Regions from separate parts of the Paenibacillus sp. A3M_27_13 genome, predicted to be linked through region 2. Evidence: riboswitches for the same ligand, from Rfam matches in the RefSeq annotation. Region 2 holds a riboswitch; each other region holds the start of a gene.
The links. A riboswitch is a leader RNA that binds a small molecule or an ion and turns the genes downstream of it on or off. The one in region 2 is predicted to bind cyclic di-AMP.

Region 1 (4,215 bases), on a different contig from region 2:
TATCACTGCACGGAAAGGGGGGATACATATGCCGTACAGGGGAGTGTTGCCAGGCTTGGCACTGTTACTAGCATTTTCAAGTTTACCCGTTCACGCGGATGCGCCTCCCAACATCGGAACGCCCCATCCCAAGGAAGCAGCTGTTGCTTCTTCTGTACAACAGAGCACAGATCGAGCAACTCCTACATTAGCAATGCTGCGAAAAAAACATGCGGACATTTTTAAAATGTGCGGCCCACACACCCGCCAAATTGCCCTAACCTTTGATGATGTGCCCGATTCTAGGTATACGCCGCAGGTTTTGGACGTATTACACGCCAATGGCATCAAAGCTACATTTTTCATCGTCGGTCACCGTGCGGAAAAGCATCCGGGGATCATACGCCGTATTATCCGTGAAGGCCATGCTATAGGAAACCATTCCTATACTCATCCGGATTTTAGGAAGGCCACACCAGAACGCTTTCGCAACCAGATTACAAAAACAGAACGTATTTTACAAGCCAGCGCAGGTTTTCGCCCCAAGTTGATTCGTCCACCCTACGGTGAAATCACGGAGCCTCAAATCCAGTGGGCACGTCGTCATGGCTACATGATTGTCAATTGGAATGTAGACTCTCTCGACTGGAAGGGACTAAGTAAAACACAAATTCAGCGCAATGTGATCCCAGCTACTGGGCCTGGCTCTATTATTTTAATGCACGCAGGTGGAGGTCAAAGTTCCAACTTGCAAGGCACTGTCCAAGCTCTGCCGGGTCTAATTCACTCTCTAAAAGCTAAGGGCTACAAATTTGTGACAGTCCCCCGGCTACTCCACACATCGGAACAGAAATAACCATATGTTTATGATTGAGCTACAAGCTAAAGCAACGTAAAAAGGCTGTCTTACCAGCAGAAGTTTTCTGCTCGTCAAGACAGCCTTTTTTATGGATAGGACCTGATAAGAGTCTGACCTAGTTATATGCGGTAGGATACAGGCATTAAGTTTACATAATATATATTATGTTTAATTAAACCATATATACGTATAATGCTATTTATCAATAACGTACAGCTTCACATTTTGAAATCCAAAGTCGTTCACAAATGATTTGTTGCCAGGAATAAAGATATCAATCCGTTTTCCTGTAATGGCGCTGCCCTGATCACGAGCGACAGCTACAAAAGAATGATCCGGCAAACCTGGGTGGGAATAGCCTGTAACCAGCACTTTCGTGCCCATCGGAATGACGTTCGGGTCTACCGCAATTGTACCTAGTTTAAGCGGATTGCCGTAGTAGTCCACTGCTCCCCATTTACCATTCTCATCGGCTGCGGCAGAATACGCAGTAGCCTTAACGTCAACTATTTTGCTATAGTTAAATGTTTTGCCCCACGCTTCAATCGTTGGCCCCTCATTCGCTGGTGCTTTCTCCGTAAGAAGCTGAGGCTTCGAATCCGAAGCTGCATTCACACTTTTTTCACCAGGTACCTTAATTTGCAGACCTGCATATATATTGTTAGAGGCAATGTTTGGGTTCGCCTTCGTCAGCTCGTCCACTGATACTCCATAACGTTGAGCAAGCAAAAAGAAGGTATCGCCATCTTTGGCAGTATGAAGCGAAGCAGCATCCGCTACTCCAGCTGTCTGTGCCAGCCCTGCAATGGCTGCGGCAAGCACCGCAAATTTCATGTTTTTTCCAATATGTTTTAGATGTTTCAAAGATATGTACCTCCTCTGTTATGCCTGCGAAGTTAGCTGTCGGATTCGGACTCAGGAGAAGCCCTATGCTTGTGCAATTCACCCCTAGGCATATTCCATATCGTCTTATGACGTTTCGGAAAGACTGCCGTTGTTACGTCCCCCGCACTTCCCATAGTTTGGGCCCAGCATTCAGCGTTTGTCATAACCGCATGCTGTCCCGGTAAGTTTTGGCTTACTGCATAATATCACAATTTTGTAACCTTATCCGCATGAAAATGTTGGGAACCTTGAACATCATACTATACTCGTTACAATTTTGTCACCAAGAAATGAATATTTGTTACGAAAATATGGTGAAATGGTGACAAAAAAAAGAAAAAGCCCTCCGTCAAACGGAGGGCTTTTTTATAGCTCATATCAGCACTTTCTTACAATACTTTGGCAAGAAAATCACGGGTGCGATCATGGCTTGGAGTACCAAATACCTGCTCTGGTGTACCTTGCTCTACAATTTGACCGTTATCCATAAAGATAATTCTATCGCCTACCTCGCGGGCAAAGCCCATTTCATGCGTCACGATTACCATGGTCATGCCGCCTTCGGCGAGCTTCTTCATTACATCCAGAACCTCTCCAACCATTTCAGGGTCCAATGCAGAAGTCGGCTCATCGAACAGCATTACGTGCGGCTGCATGGCCAAAGCACGCGCAATCGCAATACGTTGCTTCTGACCACCGGATAGCTGGTTCGGATAGGTATTCTTCTTATCCTCAAGCCCTACGGTACGCAGGAGTTCTAGCGCAATTTTTTCCGCTTCCTTCCCTGACTGTCTTCTAACCTGCGTTGGTGCAAGCGTCAGGTTCTGCAACACTGTTTTATGCGGGAACAGATTAAAATGCTGGAACACCATCCCCATCTTCTCCCGGGTTACATTAATATTATGACCACGAGCTGTAATCGGCTCGCCCTCAAACAAAATCTCCCCGTCCGTAGGCTGTTCTAGCAGATTCATACAACGCAAAAACGTACTCTTCCCCGAACCGCTGGGACCGATGATGACGACGACTTCACCTTTGGCGATATCTATATCAATGCCTTTTAAAATCTCATTCTTGCCGAACGATTTACGCAGTTGTTTAACGGTGATCACTGGCTCTCAACTTCCTTTCCCATAAACCCAGCAGCTTAGACAAGCTGAATGTCATTACAAAATAAATAGCGGCTGCGATTACGAACGGACTTAATCCTTCGTAGGTAATGTTCTTAATGACCTGGGCCTGATACATAATATCCACCATCCCAATGGTCGAAATAATGGATGATTCTTTAATGATCGTAATAAACTCATTACCGATAGCAGGCAAAATAGATTTAAACGCTTGCGGCAAAATGACATGACGCATAGCTTTGCCTCGTCCCATACCCAATGAACGGGCAGCCTCCATCTGTCCACGGTCTACTGCCTGGATACCTGCACGGAAAATTTCAGCCAGATATGCCGAGCTATTCAGAGACAATGTGATTATACCAGACTGGAGTGGAGTAAAATTGACACCCAGCGTCAAAGCAACCCCGTAGTGAATAATCATGAGTTGCACCAGCATAGGTGTGCCACGCAGTATCTCTACATAAGTGGTACCTAACCACTCAATGATGCGTACTCCACTCATACGTAGCAAGGATATGATCAGACCAATGATGAATCCGAACAGTACTCCGAGCGCAGACAGCAACAAGGTGTAGCCGATACCCGTAGCGTATAAACTGCGGTATTTCCAAAAAATATCTACAATGTTATTAGAAGAAACCTGACGATCCGCAGAAAGTGCACTCGCTTCCGTGGAAAACTTCTCAATCGACCCGTCTGCTTTCAGGCGAGCCAACGTTTTATTTACAGAAGCAAGCAATTCTGCATTCCCTTTACGGATACCTACAGCTGTTTCTGCTCCCGCATCCTCAGGCACAGCCTTGGCAAGGGTTACGGTACCGTCTAACGTGTATCCTTTAGCAACCGTATCTTCGATCACGACAGCGTTCACACGCTGGGTCCGCAGCTGGAGTACCAGGTCAGATATTTTATCCAGTGAAGTTACAGAGGCATTGGGCACTTTTTGAGCAATCTCTTCCTGAATACTTCCCTTTTGTGCTCCGATCTTCTCGCCTTTCAAAGCATCCATCGTCGGATATTTGTCTTTATCCTCTGGGCGTACCATGATGACTTGCTTGGAGCGATAGTATACATCCGAAAAATCAATACTCTTTCTGCGTTCATCCGTTGGTGTCATACCGGACAGTACCAAGTCTACACGACCACTTTGCAGAGCAGGCAGCAAAGAGTCAAAACTCATGTCTTCAGGGACCATCTCCGCATCCAAATCTTTGGCGATTTCCTTGGCGATATCCACATCGAACCCAACAATGGTATCCTTACCGTTAATGACTTTATGAAACTCATACGGCGGAAAGTCGGCACTCATGCCCACTACAAGTTTTTTCTGTGGCTTTGCTTCCGTTCCGTATGCATTGAGCA
Region 2 (4,215 bases):
TTAGCCGATCCATAGCCGTCGGTGCGATCAGGATACCGTTCGCCGTATGAAGCGCCACGACACTACAACCAAAGCGAGTACGGGCATTTAGCTCTGCTAGCGTTTTGCCATTCAGACATGCAGGTACATTGAGTTCCACAATACTGTATTCTTTGGACAACTCCAAATAATCGAGCAAATTAGGCGTGACTAGCTGATGAGCCACCCGGATACCCATATCCCGTTCTGGATAAATGATCCGGTCCACACCGAGCTTCTCTAACGCACGCCCGTGCAGCACAGATATGGCTTTGGCTACGACTTTTTTCACACCCAGCTCCTTCAGCAAAATGGCGGTCAGGATGCTTACCTGAATGTCATCACCAATAGCAACAATGCCGCAATCGAAATTACGGATGCCCAGTGATCGCAATGAGTCTTCATCGGTAGCGTCCGCAACGACAGTATGTGTCAACATCTCACTCATACTGTCCACAACATCCTCATTCCGGTCAATGCCTAGCACCTCGCACCCCATATCCACCAATTGCAAAGCCAGGCTTGAGCCAAACCGTCCCAAGCCAATAACTACAAACTGCTGCGTTTTCATATCTACTCGAAAACTCCCTTATCTGAATCAATTTCATAAATGAGGATTTTGCAAAAATCCTGAAATAATTAAATCAACGAAATGTATACTACATATCATGAAATGATTCATCCTATAATCATTTTGCCTTCCGGATGACGATATAATTCTTTACCCTTTTTCGGCCCCAGTGCATAAGCTAGCGTGAGTGGCCCCAGTCTACCTGCAAACATCGTCAGGGTAATCACCAGCTTACCTATGACTGTCAAATCAGGTGTAAGCCCCATCGACAGCCCCACCGTACCAAACGCAGACACCGTCTCGAACAAGATCATCAGAAAATGATGATCTTCGGTTGCCGACAAAATCATGGTCACCCCGATCACGAACAGCAGCCCCAGCAGTGTAATGGTCAAAGCCTTGTAAATTCGTCCCTGCGCAAGTCGGTACCTGAACAGCACAATATCTTCACGCCCCCGTAGCATCGAAATCACGGCTCCAATGAGCAGCGCGAATGTTGTGGTCTTAATCCCGCCTCCAGTAGAGCCAGGAGAAGCCCCGATAAACATGAGTATGATGATAAAAAACTGCGTAGCCTGCCGCAAGCCTGCAATGTCCAGTGTATTGGCACCTGCGGTACGAGGGGTTACGGACTGGAATAAAGATCCCAGCAGTTTCCCCCCCCAATCAAGCGAGCCAAGAGTCTTTGGATTCGTAAACTCAAATACAAAAATCACGAGCGTGCCGACTACAATCATAGCGCCCGTCATGCTGAGTACCACCTTAGTATGCAAGGAAAGTCTCTTGCGCTTGCGATATTCTGCCAGGTCCGACATCACTACAAAACCAATTCCGCCTGAAATAATCAGGAACATAGCTGTAAAATTAACAATCGGATCATATACATAACCTGTCAGGCTGCGAAAGTGCCCGAATAAGTCAAAACCAGCATTGTTAAACATGGAGATGGCATGCCAAATCCCAAAATAAATCGCCCTGCCTACAGGCATATCAAACGACCAGCGAATCGCAAATATTGCAGCACATACGCCCTCAATGACCAGCGAGTACAGCAGCACCTTACGAATCAATCCGACAATTCCTTCGACAGAGGTCTGATTCATCGCTTCCTGTAAAATGAGGCGCTCCCGTAAGGAAATCCGACGTTTGAACACCAGCGCGATCAAGGTAGCCATAGTCATAAAGCCCAGGCCGCCGATCTGAATGAGCGCAGCGATAACAACTTGACCAAAGGTTGTAAAAAAGGTCCCCGTATCCTTTACGACAAGCCCTGTAACACAGGTCGCGGAAGCGGCAGTAAACAAAGCGTCTATAAACGCAAGTGGCTTTCCTGTTGTATTGGAGATCGGCAGCATTAACAATAAACTACCTATTAGAATGATAATGGCAAAACCCGCAACGAATATCTGCGGTGGAGAAAGCCGGAGCCAGCTTGCATTGGGATTCATCTATTCATCACTTCTCTCCTAATCCTTAAAACTATAAAAACAGTGATTTAATACGGTGTAAGCCCGCTACGCGTTCCATTTGATCTTCCGATCGTCGTTGCCCCTAATTTTTTTGATTTTTCCAAACCTTTAGTAACTATAATTAGCATTCCCTGAATACAGGAAGAATGCATGTCAAGCACTACTCTGCCCCCTGTGCTATTGGCGGGCAGCAGCGAAGGAAGCAGAATTGTTCTGAAGAAGCGAAGCGTTTGCCTTTATCTCCGGATTTTAACCATTAAAGGGGTTATACAATCAAAAAATCCGGGGATAACAGCAATCGGAAGAATAATCTGCACCCGCAGCGGTCTAACCAATCCAAACACTTTTATACGCACAAAAATAGACACCGGAAAACCGAGTGCCTGACTTGGTTCCTGCTCATAGCCTACGAGGTTAGCTGACGGATTCGGGCAGCACAGTATGCCCTATTTACACATCCAATCCAGCAGGATCGGCTGTAAAATTCACCCCAGTAACATGGTTCCCCCGTTTTCTCATAGAAATTCGGCTCAACTGTATATCATTACCTATGTATTTTATAGGCATTGCCTCAAGATTATAATCCTTCTATATCCAGATCACAAAACCGATTTCGCCGAAAAAACGTGAAATTGGCTTTATTTTGCGAATGGGCATCGTTTAATCGCAGCTTATCTTATTTTATTGGAACTTTAAAGTGCTTTCACTCTATTTTCATGAATATCGCTGGTCTGTTGGCGGGAACCTGTGCAGTATGATATCTTTAATGGATGTTCTTATTTACAGATTAAGGAGGAAACTCATGAATCCTATCGGGAAACCGGTCGTGCTCACGGCCAACTTCAAAAAATTAGGCTTGCTGGGCGGGATTGGCCTGATTTGCTTTTTTATCTTTCAATTGCTTATTCCCTCGCTTAGTAATCCGAGTCCAGAATCAGTAATGAACGCAAAGGTCATCAGCAAACAAGAAGCGGTCATACACGCATTGGACTTTGCCCGCTCCGAGTTGGGCTATACTGAATCACAGCCAGAGGAGCCTGTCGTGACCTATCAGGCCGAAACAGATTTGTACGGTTATTTATCTAGAGAAAAACTGCTTCAACAGTACGACCGTACATGGAAGAAAAATTACCCTTACGAAACCTTTCGGGTTGATCTGCCTGAATCCTCAGCGAAAAGCAAACTGCAAATTCATGTGGATTTATCCACTGGGAAGGTCGTTAGCTTTAAACGGATCACCTCCAGTACCAATTACACACAGGCTGATATTTCTACGGATGAAGAAGCACGTAACAGGCTTATACGTGTAGCTGAGGACGGCATGACGCTTGAAGCCAAGGAGCAGGCGGCCGCAGTATGGGTTAAGCGCTTTGGTTTTAAGCCGTCGGACTTGAAGCTCGCCACCACTGAAAAAGAAGGTGGATTAAAGTATACCGTAGACGATAAAAAAATCGGCGCCTCGGTACTTACATTGGCTTTTACTTTCGAAGACGGTGATGTTCGCTCCTTCTCTCAAAGCTTTTCGGCCCCGTCGTCCTATACCGATTATATCGAAAAGCAAACATTTTGGGCGAATTGGATGACCTATGCGGGTTATGCCCTATTTAGCTTTGTGCTGGGTGTTCTTGCCATTGTGTATGCGTCACTCACCCGACGACATACTTCATTTGTACGCGGCATTGTTCTGTCCGTTATATACTTTATTGCAAGTATAGCTGGGACAATGAACATGCTGCCTTTATTGCAAGCAGAAGCAGGCGGTAAGGGCATGCTTATATTTCTTATGGTGTTCCAGATTGGTGTTACCTTCTTCATGGCAGTAGCGCTCTACTTCTCCTTGGTCGGCGGTGACGGGCTTATGCGTCAGGTTGGACTGAATGCATGGCCGCGTGCGAAAGAGCCGGGCTACGGGCTGTATGTGCTTCGCAGTATGTATGTTGGCTACTTGTGGGCCTTTATTTTACTCGGGGTACAATCCATCTTATTCTTTATACTGGAGCGCACATTTAATACATTCTCCACAACAGATGCCACGCAATCCCCTTACAATATGGCTTATCCATGGTTACTGCCGATTATGGCCTGGATGGCAGGTATTGGAGAAGAGACTGTCTACCGTCTGTTTGGTATTCCGATGGTCAAAAAAATAGTGAAAAA
Region 3 (4,215 bases), on a different contig from region 2:
TTCCTCGCGGCTGATCTGAAATACAGAGAGCCGTTTATGTAGCTGCTTTCCGTTACAATAACCAATACCCAGCACATTCCCTAAGGCCATACGGCGTGCAGCAGCATTGGGGTGGGTGATGAGTCCAGCATCAATCAGGTCCGCCCACTCAATCAGCGGGTCGGCGCCTTCCACTGTCGTATGGACCCGTGCAAGAGCGTGTCTGATCGCTTCCGGTGAGGCATTCTCCACGCCAATATCTCCTTTGCGCGTCGCTTCTGCCTCGGGTATAAAGGCCTGCTTGCAGCCGGGTACCTTGGAAGCGATAATCTTACGGATGCGCTCCCCTGCATGATCGGGATCGGTTAAAATGATGACCCCCCGCCGCTCCTGCGCCAATGCAATTTTACGCAGCGTCATTTTATTAATGGCTGAGCCGCCAGTTTCTATCGTATCCGCTTCAACAGCGCGGCGAATGGCCACCGTATCATCCCGGCCCTCTACCACGATCACTTCCTTGATCATTTGCGTTTCCCTCCACTGCTACACAGCAAGCTATATTTATCTTTCCCTGCTTTTGAAAACAAAATAAGAAGAGGATATCCTCTTCTTAGCATGGCATAACTATGTTGTTAATACTATCGCATTGCCCTCAACATACACAACCTGTTTTAGTTGATTTCAGGCTTTATCGGTCCGATAACATAAACGGTTTTACCGTGCTTACGACCAAATTGGTTGGCTCGGCTCAAACTCTCATAATACACATCGATTTTGTGGCCTTTAATCGCGCCACCGGTATCCTCCGCACGGCGGAAGCCCACCCCTTCGATATACACCCACCAGCCGATTGGAATTACACTCGGATCGACCGCGATGGTGCGTCCTTCCGTGACACGTGCGCCGGATGCAGTACGTGTACCGATACCTGGCTCCTGTGAGGAATACGCCGTCATGGAGACATTTTGTAAAACTTTGCTATATTTAAAATTGACGCCTGCTTTACGGACAGCACTGCCCGAACTAACCGTTGTTGCCTTAACGGCATCATTGGGACCGACGGAAGCAGCCAGAACGACCGGTTTTTTCTTCGTTCCTACTGCAATGACTTTATCCACACGGTTCTGTGCAACTTCCTTGTTAACCAGCTGTTTGGATACCAACTTTCCATCATGATATACCTTTTGAACGTGCTGGACGACCACACCCGATTTGCCGCTTTGAATGACCCGATTATCGCCTTTATAAAGACTCGGATCGGCCGTTTTGATGACCTGATAAGGCACCTGTTTTTTCTGTTCGACCTGCTGTTTCTTCACACGGACGATTTTTATGTCCATGTTAGACGAAACAGAGGCATCCAACGCAGGATAAACTTTATCCGTTGATGATAATTTATAGCCCGAGGTACGAATGGCACCTTCTACTGTATTTTCTGTTGTGTACAGCTTTTTCGTCTCATTGCCTGAAGATACTTTGACTTGATTGGCACGTTTAATGACTACGCGATCGCCATCCTGTATTGCTCCATTTAGCGGCATGGAAACTGTATCATGCGGCTGAAGTGAAATGGAATGCTCGCTCAGCAAATCTTGAAGCTTGGATTCCCGGGTTTCTACCGCAGACGCCTTGCCATCGATGACAAAAAAGACTTGTTTTTTAGATTGCGTGTACATCAGAATTGAAATCATAATCGTTAGCGCGATTAGAAAAATAGCAACCAAAGCAGCCTGGCGCACATTCTCTTGCTTCCAACGCAATACGTAAGACATGCTGGATGAGCGTGACTCATGGGTATCCTTTTTTTGGAAAATGCCCATTTCCTCCGTCCTCCTTACATAGCCCGCCGTCTGGAGTAAGACATAGTTGAGATTTGACGTGACTATAACAGATTTTCTACAAGACAAGCCCAAACTGCGACTGTCCTGCACCATGTACCCGTCTTCGCGGCATGCTGTCCTCCCCTGTTTAACCACAGTATGATGACAGATTTTCTTTTATTCACAACAAAAAAAGCCAGAGAAAGAGACTAGAGAGCTCTTTCGTGGCTTCCGGCATGTGTGAATATGCGGGAAAACTCATGCACGAGATGGCTTCTCTCTTGTTACGCTTACGGGGTTAGCTGTCGGGTTCGGACGTAGAGAGTCGCCCTAGCTTGGGTCAACCGCTCATGGCGGTCGCCTTCACATTCACCCCGAAGACCCAGAAAGAAATCGAAATACGGCTCCTCCACCTATTCAATCCCATTCGGGGAAAGAATTTCGGTCGAGCCGGCTGGCGGAAGAGACGTTCCCTTCTTGCACATATGCCGGACGTACTGTAAGCCATATCGGTTCCCCCGTTCCCTGTAAAAGGGACTCAGCGAGACTGGTTCATGAAATGACTTGTTGATGTTTACATTCAAACAACAATTCACTGAAAAGATGATATCCTGTTTCTATGCATGTTGTAAAGCAGGTTTCAAGTACATTTTTTAAAATATTCGGTTAAAATATTGTAATATTCTCGAGTTTCCTGCAACAAATTCATGATTAGCTTCGTCTATCTCTTTATTTTGATCGATTTCTTCACTTTTTCATTGAATGTCAAATCGTTCCAGGGCATTTTGGGTCGTTATTGACACTAATTCCTCCACTGTAATCCCTTTGATTTGGGCTGCAGCCTCTGCTACCAGTCTCACATGTGCAGACTCATTTCGCTTCCCACGAAACGGATGAGGCGTCAGATAGGGAGCATCAGTTTCAATGAGCAGACGGTCCAGCGGCACCTGTGCGAGCACCTCTTTTGGCTGCTTGGCATTTTTGAACGTTATTGGACCACCAAAGGAAAGGTGAAATCCCATATCCAGCACCATTTTGGCTGTCTCCCAGCTACCCGAAAAGGAGTGCATGACTCCTCCAATCTCACTCGCTTTTTCCTCGCGCAATATCCTAACAATATCTTCATGTGCATCCCGGTTATGAATAACAATGGGCATTTTGAGCTCACGAGCCAGACCAATTTGATTTCGAAACACCCGATGCTGAACATCCTTCGGTGATGTATCCCAATAATAATCCAGACCGATCTCTCCGATGGCTACAACCTTCTTATGACTGCATAACGATGCAATCCATTCTAAATCGCCCTCCTGCATTGTAATAGCATCCTGAGGGTGCCATCCGACTGCCGCATAAATAAAATCATACGTCTCGGCCAATTTCATGGTGGATGGAATGGTCTCACGATTAAATCCGATATTGATCATCCGTGTTACTCCTGATTCGACAGCACGTGCTATAACTTCTTCACGATCTTCGTCAAATTGTGGCGCATCCAAGTGAGTATGAGTGTCGAATAAATCCAAGGTTTACATCTCCTTTTTTTACTTACATTTCTATATAGTTGTCTATTCTTTGACAAAATAATTCCTTATTTCGGCAGGAAGCCTGTCTTTTACCGCGTTCAATTTATTCTGGGGAAAATACATATGATATTTTCCTCGGTGAATACCACTTATTGAGCGCACAATTTCCGAAACTTCGGATATTTCACTCACCTCGCCCTGACGTCCAAGCAGTAAAATCTGGTTGTCCGTCGAGCCACCCTGCCGAAACACATCATAAGGAAGATCTGTCGGAAAATCAATTTCAAAATCATATTCAGGGTGCAAACCAGCCTCTTTCAAAGCTTCTCTAATACTGTCAATGGTATCTGTATCCATATTTTCAATCTCTACATATTTATACAATCTACGGTCCATAAAACGGCTGCTCAAATCACTTAAAATCTCGTCCTTTTCTCGTTTCCACTGGCTAAATACGGTCTGGATTAATGACTCGTCGAGCATCAGATATTGCTCTACTGTAAGCTCTCCTTTCAACAGATCCGGCAGCGGGTCCAGCAGAAAACCAAACTCATATCCGTTTTTAAACAATTCCTTTGCTCGCTTGAAAATTTTACGTAAAAGGATTTCCGAGCTGCGTGTTACAGGATGAAAATAAATTTGCCAATACATCTGATAGCGTGACATTAAATAATCTTCTACTGCATGCATGCCTGATTCCTTCACAACAATTCTCCCATTATGAGGACGCAGCAGTCGTAAAATACGATCCAAATCAATCGTGCCGTAGTTGACACCTGTTGAATGAGCATCCCGCAACAAATAATCCATACGGTCGGCATCTAGCGGACTGGTTACCAAGTTGACAACGATTGGCTTATCATACGTTTTGGCTATAACCGCAGCCACCT
Region 4 (4,215 bases), on a different contig from region 2:
ACCCCCAACTTGCCATTACAATCGGGACAGATAGCCTCCCCACAGCCGCTAAACCGCGAGTCATGGAAGTACGGCTCGGCTGCTGAGTACGCGCAAAACGCCTACTCTCGAGGCAAGCTGGTACTACGGGGCATTGAACGTCAGGTGGGTATGAAAAAAATGGATCGGATTATGCGGACCTACGTCCAGACGTACCGATTCAAGCATCCATCCTCCCAGGATTTTCAACGTATCGTGGAGAGAGCCACCGGACGCTCATGGAGCCACTATTTTGAACAGTATGTATATGACGGCCAGATGGCGGACTTTTCGGTGGATCATATCACGAACCAAAAGCTGGAGAATGGATATGAAGCAGTCGTGACGGTCAGCAAAAAAGGGGCGGATTATCCCAAGATCCCTGTCCAATTTACCTTCAAGGATGGTACCACGATATTCAAGGCTTGGGACGGCGTGGGCAAAAGCACAACTTTTCGGATCAAAAGTACTTCTCCCGTTTCCTATGTAACCCTTGATCCTCTATATACCATTGCACTGGAGAACAAGCACATTAACAATAGCCTAAAAGCCGAATTGGACGAAAAGCAACAAACCCGTTGGAATGTAAGTGTAACCAAGCTGTTAGAAACACTGCTTGGAAGTCTGTCATGGTGAGGTGTCTATAGATGCGGACTGTTATAAAAGAGGGCTGGGCGCTGGTGCGCATACGATTCTATATCGTTATCATTTTATTTCTGTATCGACTACTGTGGGGGGTGTTTCTCTATCGGCTGGTGCAGTCTGCCGTTATCCCGCTACTGCTCCGTTATCCTGATCAGGGTCAAAACGAGCTGGGACAGACCTTGTTTTGGATGGAGAGCCAGATTGCTCTGATGGACAGCCGGGAAGTACATGTGTATTTGTGGATACTACTAGGGGCGACTGTACTACGCATACTGATCACTCCCTTCATTAGAGCCGGAATATATCAAAGCCTGCATACCGATGCGACTGAACCGCAAAGCCTGTCCTTTTTCAAGGGTATGAAACGCCATGGCATGTCGTCGTTGTTGTATTACACCATCGAGTTGGGACTGCTGCTGCTTCCCGCCTTTTGGGTAGTACCGAGACTCTACCCTATTGTAGCAGGAACGCTTCAATCTCCCTCTTACCTGCTGCATTTATTGCCCTATGCCATGGGGTGGATGGCTTACGGATGGTTCATTCGGCAGTGCATCCTGTATATGCAACTGGGGACTGTCGGTGGTCACGCCATACTATCGTCCCTGCTCGCCTTCTTTCGCCAGTTCCTCCCAGCTGTCGGTATATCCCTTTTGCTCGGTGCTTGTGTGCTGCTGGTCTTCGGTCTATTTGGCACCGTGGCGATGATTTGGACTGGTATGCTGGCGCTCATTCTCCAGCAATCGTATCATTTTGTTACTAGTCTGGTCAGGCTGTGGCATATCAGTTCGCAGTACAGACTATGGCATACCTATATCTCCAGTAGAAGTTAAGCCCTGCCTTTATGTTTTTTACTTCATTTCCGTCTGTCGAAAAATCTTGATTCATATCCGCGCAAACGACACATAACTGAATACTGTTAACAACATCTGTTCCTGGGACATTAGGAGCAGATTTTTTTTGTAACTTTTTGCAATGAAACATTTGCCAAAGCCAGCCGTCTTTGTTACAATAATCGCAGTGAACTGATAGTAACAACTTTGTAATCTTTATTGTAACCTTTATCTCAAAAATAACGTTATTGTGAATACTGCTCTCCAAGGTGCACATCTTAAGTTAAGCCTAATTCCTGGCACCTAGGAAGCGGGGGAACCAGTTTGGGTGAATTGATCTCGCAACAGAGTGGTCATAGGGGAACCTTCTACCGAATCCTTAAGCTAACCTCGCAGGCATTGGAAGGGGTATATTTTTTTTGAAGAAGAAGCTAACGATCGCAGCTATGGGTCTTGCCATTGCCTTTACATCTTTTACATTCGGTGGCGGCAGTGCATATGCAGACTCTAAGATGGACCAGGTCATTCAAGATGCCAAAGGAACGAGCTACAGAAGCGGAGGCACTACACTCGAGGGATTCGATTGCTCCGGCTTCACAATGTATGTATTCAACAAACTGGGAATTAAACTTCCGCATCAATCCGGATCACAATTCAAAATGGGATCTTCTGTATCCCGCGATGAAATGAGACCTGGAGACCTGGTGTTCTTCAACACCACAGGAAGAGGCATTTCCCATGTAGGTATCTTCGTAGGTGAAGGGAAATTTGCCCACTCCTCGACTTCACGTGGTGTAGTAGTTAGCTCACTGAACGAAAATTATTACGCTAACCGCTATGTCGGTGCAAAAAGAATTATGAGCACAGACGCTTACCATTCTGTAGCTTCAGAAATTCCTGATGACGACAACGTAGAATAACTAACGCACAGCAAGCTAACCCTAGCCGCAATTTGATTCTGGCCGGAATCGAATTGCGGTTTTTTATGTCCACAACATCAGCAATTATTATCATTACTGACGAACTGAAGCCTCAAAAGGTTTCAATTTTAGCGAACATCGTCGGTTTTACCGTCAGCGCTGGGGGAGCATATGAGCAGTAAATCCTTCTTATTCAATGTATACCCGACTTGAGTATGAAATAAACACGCTTGCCATTCCCCTGCAACTTGTCTACAATCTGTTGTTAATGATTGAAGTACCTGTAAAAGGAGGATGGAACACATGCCGGCCTCAATATTCAACTATCGGATCGTACCGATGGACGAGCATCAAGCGGCTGCAATCTGTGAGTGGCGCTATGATCCACCTTATAATATATACGGTTGGCTCCCCTGGGAACAAATGAAGGCGCTTGAAGTCGAATTTGGAAGTCCCACGCTTCGCCAAGAGCAATATGTTGCCGTACTGGATGAAGAGAATAAGCTGACGGGATTTGCTCAATATTTTCCTATGATCGGTGTGACCCGGCTAGGTCTTGGAATGCATCCTGAAAGATGCGGACATGGCAAAGGCGCTGATTTTGTCCGTGCCATTGCAGAGGAAGCACAACGACGCAACCCGAAGAATGAAATTGATCTAGAGGTACTCACTTGGAATGGGCGCGCTATCCGGGCTTACAAGGCGGCTGGATTTGAGCTTACAGATACCTATGAACGCCAGACTCCCGATGGCAAAAAACCGTTTTTTTGTATGGTATATCGTCCCGAACACCAAACCCAGGTTCTATGATAAAAGCGCCTTCGGCATACAACCGCGATGTTGTATAGCGAAGGCGCTTTTATCATCATACGACAGATCATTACAAGCTCAATGACTGCTGCGCATTTTTTCAAAAGCTTCATTATATTGTTGGGCTTCCTTAATATCCACGGCCATAATACCGCCGTCGTCCCAAGAGGTCAAACGCAGAGTCACGGTCTTGTAATCAATCGTAATAAATGGATGATGATTGAATGCTTCAGATATAGCGGCAACTTCATCCACGAATGCAATCCCTTTCATAAAACTGGAAAAATTATATTTCCGAACGATCCAACGTCCTTCCTCCAGTTCCCAGCCCTCCAGTTTCTCCAGATGTGCTTCAATCTCTTCTTGTGTAAAAGGCATGTTACGAACTCCTCCCCGTTTATACGGAAGCCTTTCGACCGCTTAAATACGGCCAAAACTACGATATATTGGTGTACATATTACCACGGCCCCGTTGATAAATCCATAAGACAGACCTCAAATCAAAGGGACTGACGTCAGCTCCTCGTCTCCAATGAGTACATAGATACGATGCTGCTCCGGCTCATAGATCACAACGCCACTGCCTACAGTGATTATGGGCTCTGTACCCAGTGCATAAAATAAGTCTTCTGCCAAAGCTTCATTGACTTCCTGGCGTCCCGCCGGGTCCAGCCTGTCCCAATCTTCTGCTTCCATCTCAAAAAATTCATAGCTGTCTGGGATGCGTCCCACAGCCTCTGTCAAATCGTTCAAAATTTGTTCATACTCACGCCCATGCTTTACTCCCATGCCATTTCCTCCAATGGTTCCGCCATTCAATACATAATCACCTTATTATACCGGAAATTCGCACTTAACAAAAAAGAGAGTTTTGTCGATAAATACTATAATCCGTCTTGTAATGACGCGCTTGGGGCAAGGACGACCCCGGCGGCATGAAAGGATTCAAAATCTATTCTCATGGATGAGGTGTATCATGCAAATTTCAACCA

Region 1: another riboswitch for cyclic di-AMP. It lies ahead of NLX82_RS01025 (3D domain-containing protein); the one in region 2 lies ahead of NLX82_RS17415 (TrkH family potassium uptake protein).
Region 3: another riboswitch for cyclic di-AMP. It lies ahead of NLX82_RS26160 (resuscitation-promoting factor); the one in region 2 lies ahead of NLX82_RS17415 (TrkH family potassium uptake protein).
Region 4: another riboswitch for cyclic di-AMP. It lies ahead of NLX82_RS26665 (C40 family peptidase); the one in region 2 lies ahead of NLX82_RS17415 (TrkH family potassium uptake protein).

What each region holds. Positions count from the first base shown of each region.
Region 1 is NZ_JANAVE010000001.1:234,826-239,040, forward strand. Features, by position in the region: gene NLX82_RS01020 (polysaccharide deacetylase family protein) at 29-835, shown strand; gene NLX82_RS01025 (3D domain-containing protein) at 1,034-1,702, opposite strand; cyclic di-AMP (ydaO/yuaA leader) riboswitch at 1,709-1,877, opposite strand; gene NLX82_RS01030 (amino acid ABC transporter ATP-binding protein) at 2,113-2,835, opposite strand; gene NLX82_RS01035 (ABC transporter substrate-binding protein/permease) at 2,822-4,215, opposite strand, start outside.
Region 2 is NZ_JANAVE010000004.1:247,901-252,115, forward strand. Features, by position in the region: gene NLX82_RS17410 (potassium channel family protein) at 1-589, opposite strand, end outside; gene NLX82_RS17415 (TrkH family potassium uptake protein) at 697-2,037, opposite strand; cyclic di-AMP (ydaO/yuaA leader) riboswitch at 2,447-2,599, opposite strand; gene NLX82_RS17420 (CPBP family intramembrane glutamic endopeptidase) at 2,861-4,215, shown strand, end outside.
Region 3 is NZ_JANAVE010000013.1:11,191-15,405, reverse strand. Features, by position in the region: gene rnmV (ribonuclease M5) at 1-504, opposite strand, end outside; gene NLX82_RS26160 (resuscitation-promoting factor) at 651-1,799, opposite strand; cyclic di-AMP (ydaO/yuaA leader) riboswitch at 2,071-2,353, opposite strand; gene NLX82_RS26155 (TatD family hydrolase) at 2,555-3,325, opposite strand; gene NLX82_RS26150 (HD domain-containing protein) at 3,368-4,215, opposite strand, start outside.
Region 4 is NZ_JANAVE010000014.1:44,533-48,747, forward strand. Features, by position in the region: gene NLX82_RS26655 (M1 family metallopeptidase) at 1-654, shown strand, start outside; gene NLX82_RS26660 (hypothetical protein) at 666-1,493, shown strand; cyclic di-AMP (ydaO/yuaA leader) riboswitch at 1,770-1,907, shown strand; gene NLX82_RS26665 (C40 family peptidase) at 1,913-2,413, shown strand; gene NLX82_RS26670 (GNAT family N-acetyltransferase) at 2,717-3,223, shown strand; gene NLX82_RS26675 (4a-hydroxytetrahydrobiopterin dehydratase) at 3,302-3,601, opposite strand; gene NLX82_RS26680 (hypothetical protein) at 3,719-4,012, opposite strand; gene motA (flagellar motor stator protein MotA) at 4,200-4,215, shown strand, end outside.